DNA from 3 places in the Mesorhizobium sp. M8A.F.Ca.ET.165.01.1.1 genome. Region 3 is predicted to be linked to each of the others. Evidence: predicted binding sites of a transcription regulator. Region 3 holds the regulator's gene; each other region holds the start of a gene.
What was found. The regulator PhoB, encoded in region 3, activates phosphate uptake and scavenging genes when phosphate is short. The targets are predictions, from matches to a motif close to TGTCATNNANCTGTCAT.

Region 1 (4,354 bases), on a different contig from region 3:
GAGCGGGTTGAAAGCATTGGCGGACAGTTCGAAACCCTGACGGGGCCGAAGGGCACGAAATTGATGATCCGTCTTTCGGTCGAGGAGCAAGCATGATGGGCGCCATCCGCATCGCCATTGTCGACGACCATCCTCTCTTCCGCGAGGGTGTGACACGCAGCCTTTCGGAGATCGGAGGCTTCGAGGTGGTCGGAGAAGGGGCTACCGCGCAGGACGCGGAACGCATCGCCTCGACCGTGCAGCCCGACATATTGCTGCTCGACATTTCCATGCCCGGCGGCGGCCTGGCCGCGGTTGCAAGCATCCTTGCCGACCATCCCGCCCAGAAGATCGTCATGCTGACCGTTTCGGAGGCCAATGCCGACGTGACCAAGGCCCTGAACGCGGGGGTGCACGGCTATATCCTCAAAGGAGTCGGATCGCGCTCGCTTGCCGATATCCTGCGCAACGTGGCGGCCGGCGAAAGCTATCTTTCGCCGATGTTGTCGGCCCGGCTGCTTTCCGATGTGCAGTCCCTGCAGCCCACCAACGGCGTGGCGGACCGGCTGCGGCAACTCACCGGCCGACAGACCGAAATCCTGCGGCTGGTGGCGGAAGGACTGAGCAACAAGGAAGTTGCCTTGCGCCTGGAGCTGCAGGAGAAGACCGTCAAGCACCACATGACGGGGGTGCTGTCGAAACTCAGCGTGCGGAACCGCACCGAGGCTGCCCTCATGATGCGCGAGTTTCGTGACCGCGAGAGGGACTTCTCATAAAGCGGTTTAGCGAAGCTACGCGCTTCTCCCGGGAAAACCGCTACGCACTTTTCATGGAATTGCTCCAAGTCATCGCAGCATTGGAACACAGCGCGAAAACGAGGTCACCTCCGCCGGGGGGCGGCGGAGGTGACGTGTGAAGCTGGTCGTTGCCTGTTGACCAGCTTCACAAGGCGGAGATTTCAGAAGGATTCAAAGGGCCTTGAGACGGCTGACGTCGGCCGGTGTGGCCGGGCGGTCGATGATCGTGCGGTCGAGCGCATCCTTCATCCTGAAACGGCCGTTCTCGATCTTTTCCGTTAAGCCGTCGGGGTGGTGAACCGTAATCTTGTTGCCGTCCACGTCGACCTCGTCGCCAGTGGTGGCGTTGACATGGCTGCTCTTCCCGCCCTGGCCCTTGCCGGACCCCGAATTTCCGCCACCGTTGTCAGCGCCATTTCCGTTGCCGTTTCCATTGTTGCCGCCGCCGTTGCCGTTTCCATTGCTGCCGCCGCCACCGCCTCCACCGCCACCGCCACCACCACCGCCGCCACCGCTACCCTTGGCGAGCGCGGTCGCGGCCTCGATTCCAGGCACGAAGCCATGAAAGGCAATTCCATAGGGAGCGATGGTCAGCGCCAGAAGCGCAGCCGATCCGAAAGCCAGCCGGCAACAACGGGCCGTTATCGATCCGTGCATCCCTGAACTCCGTCGATTGAGCCGGTGCACCCACCCCAACGTTGCAGTGCAACCAACATCGCCGAAACACGTGGTGACCGGAAGCGACCTCCGACCGTTGCGTTTGTCTCCCAGGACCTTTGCAGGCGCAAGACTGGACTAAAGTCCGAGGTCCGGCGTGAAAAATGGTGTCGTGAGGCCGCGGCAGCGCCGATACCTTGTCACGAAAATGTGATCGGCCGACTGTAAGGCGGTCGATCAGGCAACAAGCTCCAGCCAATCCAGCCAGAGGCTCTCATGACCGAACATTGCTCCCCCGACGCCCGATTCCGCACCAGCCTGCTCGAGGAAAACGAAGGCCCGGCCAACAATCCCAGCGAAAACCGCACGATGGGCGAGATCATCGCCGCGCGGTTTTCGCGCCGGGGCTTCCTCAAGGGTTCGCTTGCCGTCTCGGCGATCGCCGCCACCGTCAGCCCGCTGGCGATGATCGCCGCCGACGATGCCCGCGCCGCGGAAAGCTCGGCCTTCAAGTTCGACGAGTTGGAGGCCGGCATCGACGACAAGCACCATGTCGCGCCGGGCTACGACGCCGATGTGTTGCTTCGCTGGGGCGATCCGCTGTTTGCCGATTCGCCGGAATTCGATCCGACCAAGCAGTCGGCACAAGCCCAGGCCAGGCAGTTCGGCTACAACAACGACTATGTCGGCTACATCGCGATCGATGGCTCGGCGGAACATGGCCTGCTGGTGGTCAACCACGAATACACCAACCCGCATCTGATGTTCCCGGGCATCGTCAAGATCGTCGAGAAGGACGGCAAGATGGCGGCCGAGGTGGCGCCGCTCTCGAAGGAGCAGGTCGATGTCGAGATGGCCGCGCATGGCGGCACCATCGTCGAGATCCGCAAGGACGGCGGCAAATGGCAGGTTGTGCGTGACGGCAAGCTCAACCGCCGCATCACCTCCAGCACCGAGATGACGCTGTCCGGCCCGGTCGCGGGCCATGACCGCGTCAAGACCAATGCCGATCCGTCCGGAACGAAAGTCCTCGGCACGATCAACAACTGCGCCGGCGGCGTCACGCCCTGGGGCACCTATGTGATGGCCGAGGAGAACATCCATGGCTATTTCTCCGGCGAGCTGCCGGAAGGCCACAAGGAAGCCGCCAACTACAAGCGCCTCGGCATCCCGGAAGGCGCCTATGAATGGGGCGCGCATTACGACCGCTTCAACCTGGCCAAGGAGCCGAACGAGCCCAACCGCTTCGGCTGGATCGTCGAGGTCGATGTCAACGACCCGGATTCGGTGCCGCGCAAGCGCACCGCCATGGGCCGCTTCAAGCATGAGGGCGCCGAATCGATCGTCGCCAAGGACGGCCGCGTCGTCTTCTATCTCGGCGACGACGAGCGCTTCGACTATGTCTACAAATTCGTCACCAAGGGCATGTTCAATGCCGGAGACCGCGCGGCCAACAAGGACCTGCTCGACGACGGCACACTGCATGTCGCCAGATTCGCCGAGGACGGCTCGGTCGAATGGATGCCGATCGTGTTCGGCCAGGGTCCGCTGACGGCGGAAAACGGCTTTGCCGGCCAGGCCGACGTGCTGATCGAGACGCGCCGCGCCGCCGACCTGCTTGGCGCCACCAAGATGGACCGGCCCGAAGACATCCAGCCCAATGCCGGCAACGGCAAGGTCTATGTCATGCTGACCAACAATTCCAAGCGCAAGGCCGATCAGGCCGACGCCGCCAACCCGCGCGCCGGGAATACCTTCGGCCACATCATCGAGATCGTCGAGGACGGCGGCGATTTCGCCGCCACAAAGGGCAAGTGGGAAGTGCTGCTGAAATGCGGCGACCCGTCGGTGGCCGATGTCGGCGCCACCTTCTCCACCGCGACGACGGCCAATGGCTGGTTCGGCATGCCCGACAATTGCGCGATCGATTCGGCCGGGCGCCTGTGGGTCGCCACCGACGGCCAGGGCCCGAAGGCCACCGGCCGCACCGATGGCCTGTGGGCGGTGGACACGGAAGGATCGGCGCGGGCGACCTCGAAACTGTTCTTCCGGGTGCCGATCGGGGCCGAGATGTGCGGCCCGCTGTTTACGCCGGACGATCAGACCGCCTTCGTCGCCGTCCAGCATCCGGGCGACGGCGGCGAGGACTGGGACGCGTTTGGCCGGCCTTCCTATTATGAGGACCTGTCGACCCGCTGGCCCGATTTCAAGCCCGACATGCCGGTACGGCCTGCGGTCGTGGCGATCACCAAACAGGGCGGCGGCAAGATCGGCGTCTGACGTCGGGCGAGACAAAACGAGAGGGGCTTCGGCGATCCGCGGCCCCACTTTTTTGCGCGGCATTGCATTCAAGCCTCGGGAAAGATTGGCAATTTACACATGGCGCCCTAAATCGTGATCAGGAGATCATCGCCATGCCCAAGTCGATCTACGACCGTGGCCTGCTCAAACCTGACGAAGTGGCCACGTTGCAACGTGTCTTCGATGAGGCCTGCCGCCGACGGCAAGCGCATCCCGAATCCACGGAGGCGCGTGAATTGGCCCTCACCTTGCTTGCCCTCTACAATGCCGGCATGGTCGACGAGGAGATGCTGACCGAGGCCGTCGGTTTCCGGCGGCTGGAGCCGAAATCAGCGTGAGGTCCCCGGCTGGCCGGGACCGGCGATGCGCCTGGCTATCGCCTTGGCCAATATGCCGGCATTGGCGAAGCAGCCGCGGATGCTCGGCCGCATGCCGGTGAACCACAGGCCGGGCAGTTTCGGATCGGCCTGACCGCCGTTGAAGAGCGGAACGCCCTTTTCGTCGAGCACGCCGAGATTGCCGACCATGCGCTCCAAGCCGGTGCGGTAGCCCGTCGCGGCAATGACGATGTCGGGAGCGATCAGGCTGCCATTGGCCAGGATGACGCCATCGCGGGTGAA
Region 2 (4,354 bases), on a different contig from region 3:
GGCCACGGCTGGTGTTCATGGACGAGCCGACCGGCGGCCTCGATGTTTCCGTGCAGGCCCGCCTGCTTGATCTCCTGCGCGGTCTGGTCACCGACCTTGGTCTTGCCGCGATCGTCGTCACCCACGACCTTGCCGTGGCGCGGCTTCTGTCACAGCGCATGATGGTGATGAAGGACGGCCGCGTGGTCGAAAGCGGCCTCACCGACCGTGTGCTCGACGATCCGCGCGCGCCCTACACGCAATTGCTCGTTTCCTCGATACTTCAGGTGTGACGATGGCACCAGGTCACCCCCATCTGCCAAGCGCATTTTGCAACGTTGGAGATTGGCGAAACCGCCCGACACGGCCCCTTCACCCCGTCACTATACGGGGAGAAGTGCCCGGCAGGGCGATGAGGGGCGACGCTGACGTGGCGGGAACGCGCGCTGTGGACGCTTATGCTGTCCCGTTAGCCTCGCCCTGCCCAAAGCAACTTCTCAACCGGACCTCGGCGCTGCCCCTCATTGTCCTGCCGGACATTTCTCCCCGTATAGTGACGGGGAGAAAGAGCCGTATCCTCCCGCCGACCTACGACAATTGGAGAACCTTCTGATGCCGACTCCTCTCGTTGTCTCCGACGTCGCCAAGAGCTTCACCATGCATCTGCGCGACGGCATCAAACTGCCTGTCGTCTCCGGCGTCTCCTTCTCCATCAAGGCGGGAGAATGCACCGTGCTCGGCGGCCCCTCCGGTGCCGGCAAGAGCTCAATCCTGAAGATGCTCTACGGCAACTACGCCGTCGACGAAGGCCAGATCATCGTCACGCACGAGGACGGGTTGATCGATCTCGCCCATGCCAGCCCGCGCACCGTGCTTTCCGTTCGCCGGCAAACGATCGGCTATGTCAGCCAGTTCCTGCGCACCGTGCCGCGCGTCTCGGCTCTCGATGTCGTCGCCGAGCCGCTGGTCGAACGCGGCGAGCAGCGCGAGGCCGCCCGAGCCAAGGCCCGCGCCTTGCTGGCCCAGCTCAACCTGCCGGAAAAACTCTGGATGCTGCCGCCGGCAACCTTCTCCGGCGGCGAGCAGCAGCGCGTCAACATCGCGCGCGGCTTCATCACCGAGCATCCGATCCTGCTGCTCGACGAGCCGACCGCATCGCTCGACGCCACCAACCGCGACGTGGTGATCGAACTCATCGCCGCCAAGAAGCTGGCCGGCGTTGCCCTGCTCGGCATCTTCCACGACCACGATGTGCGCGAGGCGGTGGCCGACCGCATCATCGACGTCACCGCCTTCGCCCCGGGAAAACTCGCCGCATGACCAGGAAATTGTCGGAGACGCCGCTGGTCCACCCCTCAGCGGAGGTGCACAACTCGACGCTCGGCCGCTGGACCGAGATCGCCGACCGCAGCCGGGTGTCGGAAAGCGAACTCGGCGACTATTCCTACATGATGCAGGACTGCGCCGTCTGGTGCGCGACCATCGGCAAGTTTGCCAACATCGCGGCAAGCGTGCGCCTCAACGCCACCAACCATCCGACCTGGCGGCCGACGCTGCACCACTTCACCTACCGCGCGTCGGACTATTGGGATGACGCCGAGCATGAGAGCGAATTCTTCGCTGAACGTCGCGCCAAGCGCGTCAACATCGGCCACGACACCTGGCTCGGCCACGGCTCGACCGTCCTGCCTGGCGTGACCGTCGGCGACGGTGCCGCCGTTGGCGCCGGAGCGGTCGTCTCCAGGGACGTCGCGCCCTACACCATCGTCGCCGGCGTGCCGGCCAAACCGATCCGCGAGCGCTTCGACCGCCGCACCGCCGAACGCTACCAGGCGCTTGCCTGGTGGGATTGGGACCATGCCAGGCTGCGAGCCTCGCTCGACGATTTCCGCGAACTGTCCGCCGAGGCGTTCCTGGAGAAGTACGAGGGATAGGACAATTCCAGGAAAAGGGAGAACCGGTTTTCCTGGAATTGTGTCAGGTGAAGAGACATAGCCGCTCACATCATCGTCATATGGCGGTCCTGTTCATATCCCTGACACAGGACTCGGACAGGACGCCATCTCCCAAGGAGATCTCCATGCCCGACACTGTCAGACCCTCGCTCGCTGGATTCTTTGCCGGCTCCAATCCGATGCCGCCGACACATCTCGGCACGCGTTATGACACTTCCGGCAATTTCCTGATCGAACCCGGCAATACCGTCGTCAGCCATCTGGTCAGCGGCTCACCATCGGAAGCCGTTGTGCTTGCTGTGCGCGATCGGATGATGGCGATGCCGGACGCCGACCGCCTCGCCTTCACGCCGGTTTCCAGCCTGCACATGACGCTGTTCCAGGGCATCATCGAATATCGCCGCCGCTTGCCCTTCTGGCCGCGCGACGTTCCGCTCGACACCGGCATCGACGCCATGACCCGCCTCTATCTGGAGCGCCTGAGAGGTTTCGAGGGCGCCGGCCCGTTCAATATCAAGGTGGTCGAGATCGTGCCGAGCGGCCTCACCGTTGCCGGCGCGACCGACGAGGATGTGCGCATCATGCGTGCATGGCGCGATGCACTGGCTGTGCCGTTCGGCTACCGGCACCCCGACCATGACGCCTACGTCTTCCACATCACCTTCGCCTATCAGATCCAGCGTCTCGCCGACGACAGGGCTGCTGCCTGGCAGGCGCTGTTCGATGAGAGCCTGGCGCTTTTCGGCCGGGAGGCCCCGGTGATCGAGATCAAGCCGCCCGCCTTCTGCGCATTCCGCGACATGAAGCATTTCGAGGAATTGCTGGTGCTCGGCTGATCGCCAGCAGGACGCGGCCGTCGTATCTGTGGAGCGTAACAAAACTGACATGCTGGCGACATGGCAGGTTCATGTGGCTGCGTTAGGCGAGTGCCTGACGATCAATATGGACCGGACTGGAACCAGCCCATGTCAGCAAGCTCTGCCACGCTCGAAATCCGCGGTGTCAGCCGACGATTTGGCAAGAACACCGCCGTCAGCGACGTCAACATCTCGATCCCGCAGGGGCAGATGGTTGGTGTCATTGGTCGTTCGGGCGCGGGCAAATCAACTCTGCTTCGCATGATCAACCGTCTTGTCGACCCCAGCCAGGGGTCGATTTTTTTTGACGGCGCCGAGGTTTCCCGGTTGCGCGGGTCGCCGCTGCGCCGCTGGCAGCGCGACTGCGCCATGATCTTCCAGCAATTCAACCTGGTGCCGCGCCTCGACGTGCTGACCAACGTACTGCTCGGCAAATTGAACCACCGTTCGACCCTGTCCAACCTTCTCGGCATGTTTTCGCGCGCCGAGTGCGCGGAAGCGGTCGCCGCGCTCGAGCGGCTCGACATCGCCCGCACCGCACTTCAGCCCGCCGGCACCCTGTCGGGCGGACAGCAGCAGCGGGTCGCCATCGCCCGCGCCATGATGCAGCAGCCCAGGGTGATCCTGGCCGACGAGCCGATCGCCTCGCTCGACCCGCTCAATGCCAAGGTGGTGATGGATTCGTTGCAGGACATCAATCTGCGCGAAGGCATAACCGTCGTCACCAATCTTCATACGCTCGATACCGCCCGCACCTATTGCAACCGCATCATCGGCATGGCCGCCGGCAAGGTCGTCTTCGACGGGCCGCCCGAAGAGCTCAACCGCGAAGCTGTGCGTCTTGTCTACGGCGCCGACAGCAATGGCGGCGAGATATCGGAGACCATCACCTCCACCAGCGCTGCCTTCAAGCAGAAAATCGCCGCATCCGCCGGACCGCTCGAACCCGCATTCCCGGGATACTGAGCCCGTTACGGGCCAGTAGCGAGCGCCTGGATCGTCCGCCCGCGTCAAGGGCACTTGTCAAGATCAAGAACGCTGCCGGCGCGGGGCCGGAACTTACAGGAGAGACATCAATGTTCAGGAAGATGGTTTTCGGCGCCGTTTCGGTGCTCGCCATGGCCACCAGCATTGCCCACGCCGCCGACATGAAGGAATTTCGCGTCGGCATTCTCGGCGGCGAAAACGAAACCGACCGGCTGCGCAACTACCAGTGCCTGGCCGACCACCTGAAGACCGAGTTCGGCTTCGAGAAGGTTTCGCTGTTTCCCGCCGCCGACTATGACGGCGTCATCCAGGGCCTGCTCGGCGGCACGCTCGACTTCGCCGAACTCGGCGCCTCCGGCTATGCCAGCGTTGTCCTGAAGGACCCGAAAGCCGTCACCCCGATCCTCACCACCAAACAGACCGACGGCGCCACCGGCTATTATTCGATCGGCCTGGCGCTGAAGACCTCGGGGATCACCGACATCAAGTCGGCCAAGGACAAGAAGCTTGGCTATGCCGATCCGGATTCGACTTCCGGCTATTTGATCCCGCTGACCCAGATTCCGAAGGACACCG
Region 3 (4,354 bases):
GGCCGATGGGACATTTCTCCGCCATTGCCGGCGCCGTTGCGCTGGCCATCCTGGTCATTCCGGTCGTGGTGCGCACCACCGAGGACATGCTCAACCTGGTGCCGAACGCGCTGCGTGAAGCCGGCACCGCGATCGGCGCGCCGCGCTGGGTGGTCATCAAATCTGTCGCTTACCGCGCCGCGCTCTCCGGCATCGTCACCGGCATATTGCTCGCCATCGCCCGCATCTCCGGCGAGACGGCGCCGCTGCTCTTCACCGCGCTCAACAACCAGTTCTGGTCGAGCAATCTCAACGCGCCGATGGCCAGCCTGCCTGTCACCATCTTCCAGTTCGCTCTCAGCCCCTATGAGGAATGGCAGCAACTGGCATGGACCGGCGCACTCATAATCACCCTGACGGTTCTCGGCCTGAGCATTTTCGCCCGCAGCCTTACCGGACGCAGAGAGGACAGATGAAACCGATGTTGTCCACCGAGTTGAACACGCCCGAAGTGGCCGTGGATAAGGCCAAGATCGAGGTCAAGAACCTCAACTTCTACTACGGCCAGTCGAAGGCGTTGAAGGATATCAGCCTGTCGCTGCCCGAGCGCAGCGTCACCGCCTTCATCGGCCCGTCGGGCTGCGGGAAGTCGACGCTGCTGCGCGTCTTCAACCGCATCTACGAGCTCTACCCGAAGCAGAGCGCCGACGGCCAGGTGCTGCTCGACGGCCAGAACATCCTCGACCGCTCGCAGGATCTCAATCTCCTGCGCACCAAGATCGGCATGGTGTTCCAGAAGCCGACGCCGTTCCCGATGTCGATCTACGAGAACATCGCTTTCGGCGTCCGTCTCTACGAGAAGATCAGCAAGTCCGAGATGGACGGCCGTGTCGAACAGGCGCTGAAGCGCGCGGCATTGTGGACCGAGGTCAAGGACAAGCTCAACGCCAGCGGCCTCAGCCTGTCGGGCGGCCAGCAGCAGCGTCTTTGCATCGCCCGCACCGTGGCGGTGAAGCCGGAAGTCATCCTGCTCGACGAACCAGCCTCGGCGCTCGATCCGCTGTCGACCGCCAAGATCGAGGAACTGATCGACGAGCTGCAGGCCGACTATACGATCGTCATCGTCACCCACAACATGCAGCAGGCGGCGCGCGTGTCGCGCCAGACGGCGTTCATGTATCTGGGCGAACTGGTCGAATTCGACAAGACCGAGAAGATCTTCACGTCGCCTCGCGAGAAGCGCACGCAGGACTACATCACCGGCCGCTTCGGCTGATATCACGCATACGAGGACCAGGATCATGGCCGAACACACAGTCGCAGCCTTCGATGAGGATCTCGGACAGATCAGCAGGCTGATCAGCGACATGGGCGATCTCGCCGGCACGATGGTCGGCGGCGCCACCAAGGCTCTGCTGAATTCCGACAACGCGCTGGCACAGCGCGTCGTCTCCGACGACGCCATCATGGATGCGCGCCAGCGCGAACTCGACGACCGCGCCATCACCCTGATCGCCAAGCGCCAGCCGATGGCCGACGATCTGCGTCATGTCGTCGGCTCGATCCGCATGGCGGGCGACCTCGAGCGCATCGGCGACCTTGCCAAGAACATCGCCAAGCGTGTCGGTTCCGTCGGTCTCACCGCGACGCCGCGCGACCTGTCGCACTCGATCGACTCCATGGCGCAGCTGGTGCTGATCCAGGTGCAGGGCGTGGTCGAGGAATATGCGGCCGGCGATGCCGCCGCCCTCGCCAAGCTCAGGAATGACGACGAACGCATCGACGTCAAATACACCTCGGTGTTCCGCGAACTGCTGACCTACATGATGGAGGATCCGCGCAACATCACGGCTTGCACGCATCTCTTGTTCTGCGCCAAGAATCTCGAGCGCATCGGCGACCATGTGACCAACATCGCCGAGAATGCGTATTATGTGCTGACCGGAACGCAACTGCCCGCCAATCGTCCGAAGCAGGACGAGACGGCGATGTCGGCGCCGGCGGCTTGACGATAGGATGATCTGCCAATGATCGCGCCACGCATCATGGTGGTGGAGGACGAGGAGCCGCTCGGCGTGCTCCTCCGCTACAATCTGGAATCGGAAGGCTACCAGGTCGAGGTGGTGACGCGCGGCGACGAAGCCGAGATCCGCCTCCAGGAGAATGTGCCCGACCTCCTGGTGCTCGACTGGATGGTGCCGGCTGTTTCCGGCATCGAACTCTGTCGGCGCCTGCGAATGCGGCCCGAGACCGAGAGGTTGCCGATCATCATGCTCACGGCGCGCGGTGAGGAGAGCGACCGCGTGCGTGGCCTTTCGACCGGCGCCGACGACTATCTGGTCAAGCCGTTCTCGACGCCGGAATTCATGGCCCGGGTCAAGGCGCTGCTGCGTCGCGCCAAGCCGGAAGTGCTGTCCAGCGTGCTCAAGGTCGGCGACATCGTGCTCGACCGTGAATCGCACCGGGTCTATCGCAAGAAGAGCGAAATCCGGCTCGGACCGACCGAGTTCCGGCTGCTCGAATTCATGATGCGCCATCCCGGCCGGGTGTTCTCGCGCAGCCAGTTGCTCGACAATGTCTGGGGCGAGACGATCTATATCGACGAGCGCACGGTGGACGTGCATGTCGGTCGCCTGCGCAAGGCGGTCAACAATGGCCGCATGCCCGACGTCATCCGCACCATCCGCGGCGCGGGCTACGCGATCAGGGAAGACTAGGTCGAGGGCGGCTACGCCCCTGACTTCGTCATCCACGAGCGGAGCAAGGAGCGAAGCGACGCGGCGCAGACCCGAGGATCCATGCCGGGACCTCGACGCGTCGCCGCAGTGCAGAATTCTGCGCCGTTGCACTCTACGATCGAGGTCACGGCATGGATCCCAGGGTCTCCGCGACGCCGCTTCGCGGCTGCTCCGCCCAGGGATGACGACCTTGAGGGCGCTCGGCCAACCTCCAGCATTGGTGGTGATTCACCGGAGCGTTCGCTCAGGCCACGCTCTTCCCAGCACTGCCTCTCGCCTGCACGCCCGGCGCGAAAATCTCCTGGTCGACGAAGGTCAAGGCGCGCATGGCGCAGCCTTCGCGAATCAGCGGCAGTTCGTTCGGCTCGGTGTCGAAGGAAATCGATTCCGAATGCTGGCCGCCGGCGGTCTGGGCGATGGCCTCGCGCAAGGCCGGCTCGATCAGATCGAAGGCGGCGGCACTGACACCGACCATGGCGACCGGCGCCGGGTCGATCAGCGCGAACAGGCTGCCCAGCCCATAGCCCAGCGCCTCGCCCGCCTTGCGATAGGCTTCGCGCTCCGGTCCGTCTTTCTCCCTTGCCGTCGCGGCGAGTGTCCGCATCTGCGCGTCGCTGACATCGGCGACCGGTTCGGCGTCCTCGCCAAGCTGCCTGGCATTACGCCAGATGGCATAGTTGCCGGCATAGGCCTCGACGCAGCCGCGCCGCCCGCAACGGCAGAGCGCGCCGCCCGGGCGATGGATCATGTGGCCGAATTCGCCGCCCGATGAATGGGTGCCGGTGAACAGTTCGCCCTTGAGCACCAGGCCCATGCCGATGCCGTGCGAGAGCAGGATGGCGATGAAGTCGTCGCGGTAGCGTTGAGGGTCGCGCCAGCGCAACGCCACCGCCATCATGTTGCAGTCGTTCTCCATGGTGGCGGGGATGCCGAATTCGGCTTCGAGTATGTCGGCGAAGGCAATGTCCGTCTGCGGCGTGATCGGCGACCACAGCATGGCACGCGCCTCGGTGTCGGTGATGCCCTGGATCGCCAGCGCGATGCGGGCAACACTGCGGACATCGAGATCGGGGTCCTCGATGCGGCGGCGCACTATTGCCGTGCATTCGCCGATCAGAGCCTCGCGCGACATGGTCAGCGTGTCCAGCCGGCGCTGTTCCTCGGCGACCACCTGGCCGGCATAATCGATGACGGCGACGGATAGGAAATTCAGCGACAGCACCACGGTCATCACAGCCGCGGCCTCGGGGTTGAGGCCGAGGCCAACCTGCGGCCGGCCGCGTTTGAGTGAGCCGGCCTCGTTCGGCTTGCCTTCGGTCAGGATACCTTCGCCGATCAGGTCGGCGGATATCGCCGATATGGTCGAGTGGCTGAGGCCAGTGGTGGCGGCGATCTCGGTGCGCGAGGGCTGACCATCCCGGCGCACGGCTGCAATCACCATTGCGCGGTTGCGCCGGCGCAGATCGTCGTGGCGGATTCCCACCGACATGCTTTCCCTCCCGGTTGCCGCGGTTCTTGATCCCCCTCGAATACCTCCGGCAACAGGGTCAAACACTGGCAGAAGCGGCCGGTGCTGTCATTTATTTATTGCGAGGCTCGAAAAAAAATTTCCGGCACCTCAAAATCCATCAGAATCG

Region 1: a site for PhoB is predicted at 1,632-1,648, ahead of EN808_RS32305 (PhoX family phosphatase). Genes of this name have one in related genera too.
Region 2: a site for PhoB is predicted at 2,805-2,821, ahead of phnC (phosphonate ABC transporter ATP-binding protein). Genes of this name have one in related genera too.

Annotation. Positions count from the first base shown of each region.
Region 1 covers NZ_SRTH01000022.1:41,473-45,826, forward strand. The annotation lists gene EN808_RS32295 (sensor histidine kinase) at 1-96, shown strand, start outside; gene EN808_RS32300 (response regulator transcription factor) at 93-755, shown strand; gene EN808_RS36575 (hypothetical protein) at 948-1,433, opposite strand; gene EN808_RS32305 (PhoX family phosphatase) at 1,710-3,713, shown strand; gene EN808_RS32310 (hypothetical protein) at 3,848-4,072, shown strand; gene EN808_RS32315 (NAD(P)/FAD-dependent oxidoreductase) at 4,064-4,354, opposite strand, start outside.
Region 2 covers NZ_SRTH01000001.1:220,616-224,969, reverse strand. The annotation lists gene phnK (phosphonate C-P lyase system protein PhnK) at 1-272, shown strand, start outside; gene phnL (phosphonate C-P lyase system protein PhnL) at 592-1,299, shown strand; gene EN808_RS01130 (DapH/DapD/GlmU-related protein) at 1,296-1,913, shown strand; gene EN808_RS01125 (DUF1868 domain-containing protein) at 2,060-2,770, shown strand; gene phnC (phosphonate ABC transporter ATP-binding protein) at 2,900-3,757, shown strand; gene phnD (phosphonate ABC transporter substrate-binding protein) at 3,868-4,354, shown strand, end outside.
Region 3 covers NZ_SRTH01000012.1:172,425-176,778, forward strand. The annotation lists gene pstA (phosphate ABC transporter permease PstA) at 1-455, shown strand, start outside; gene pstB (phosphate ABC transporter ATP-binding protein PstB) at 452-1,255, shown strand; gene phoU (phosphate signaling complex protein PhoU) at 1,281-1,988, shown strand; gene phoB (phosphate regulon transcriptional regulator PhoB) at 2,007-2,696, shown strand; gene EN808_RS26490 (ROK family protein) at 2,962-4,206, opposite strand.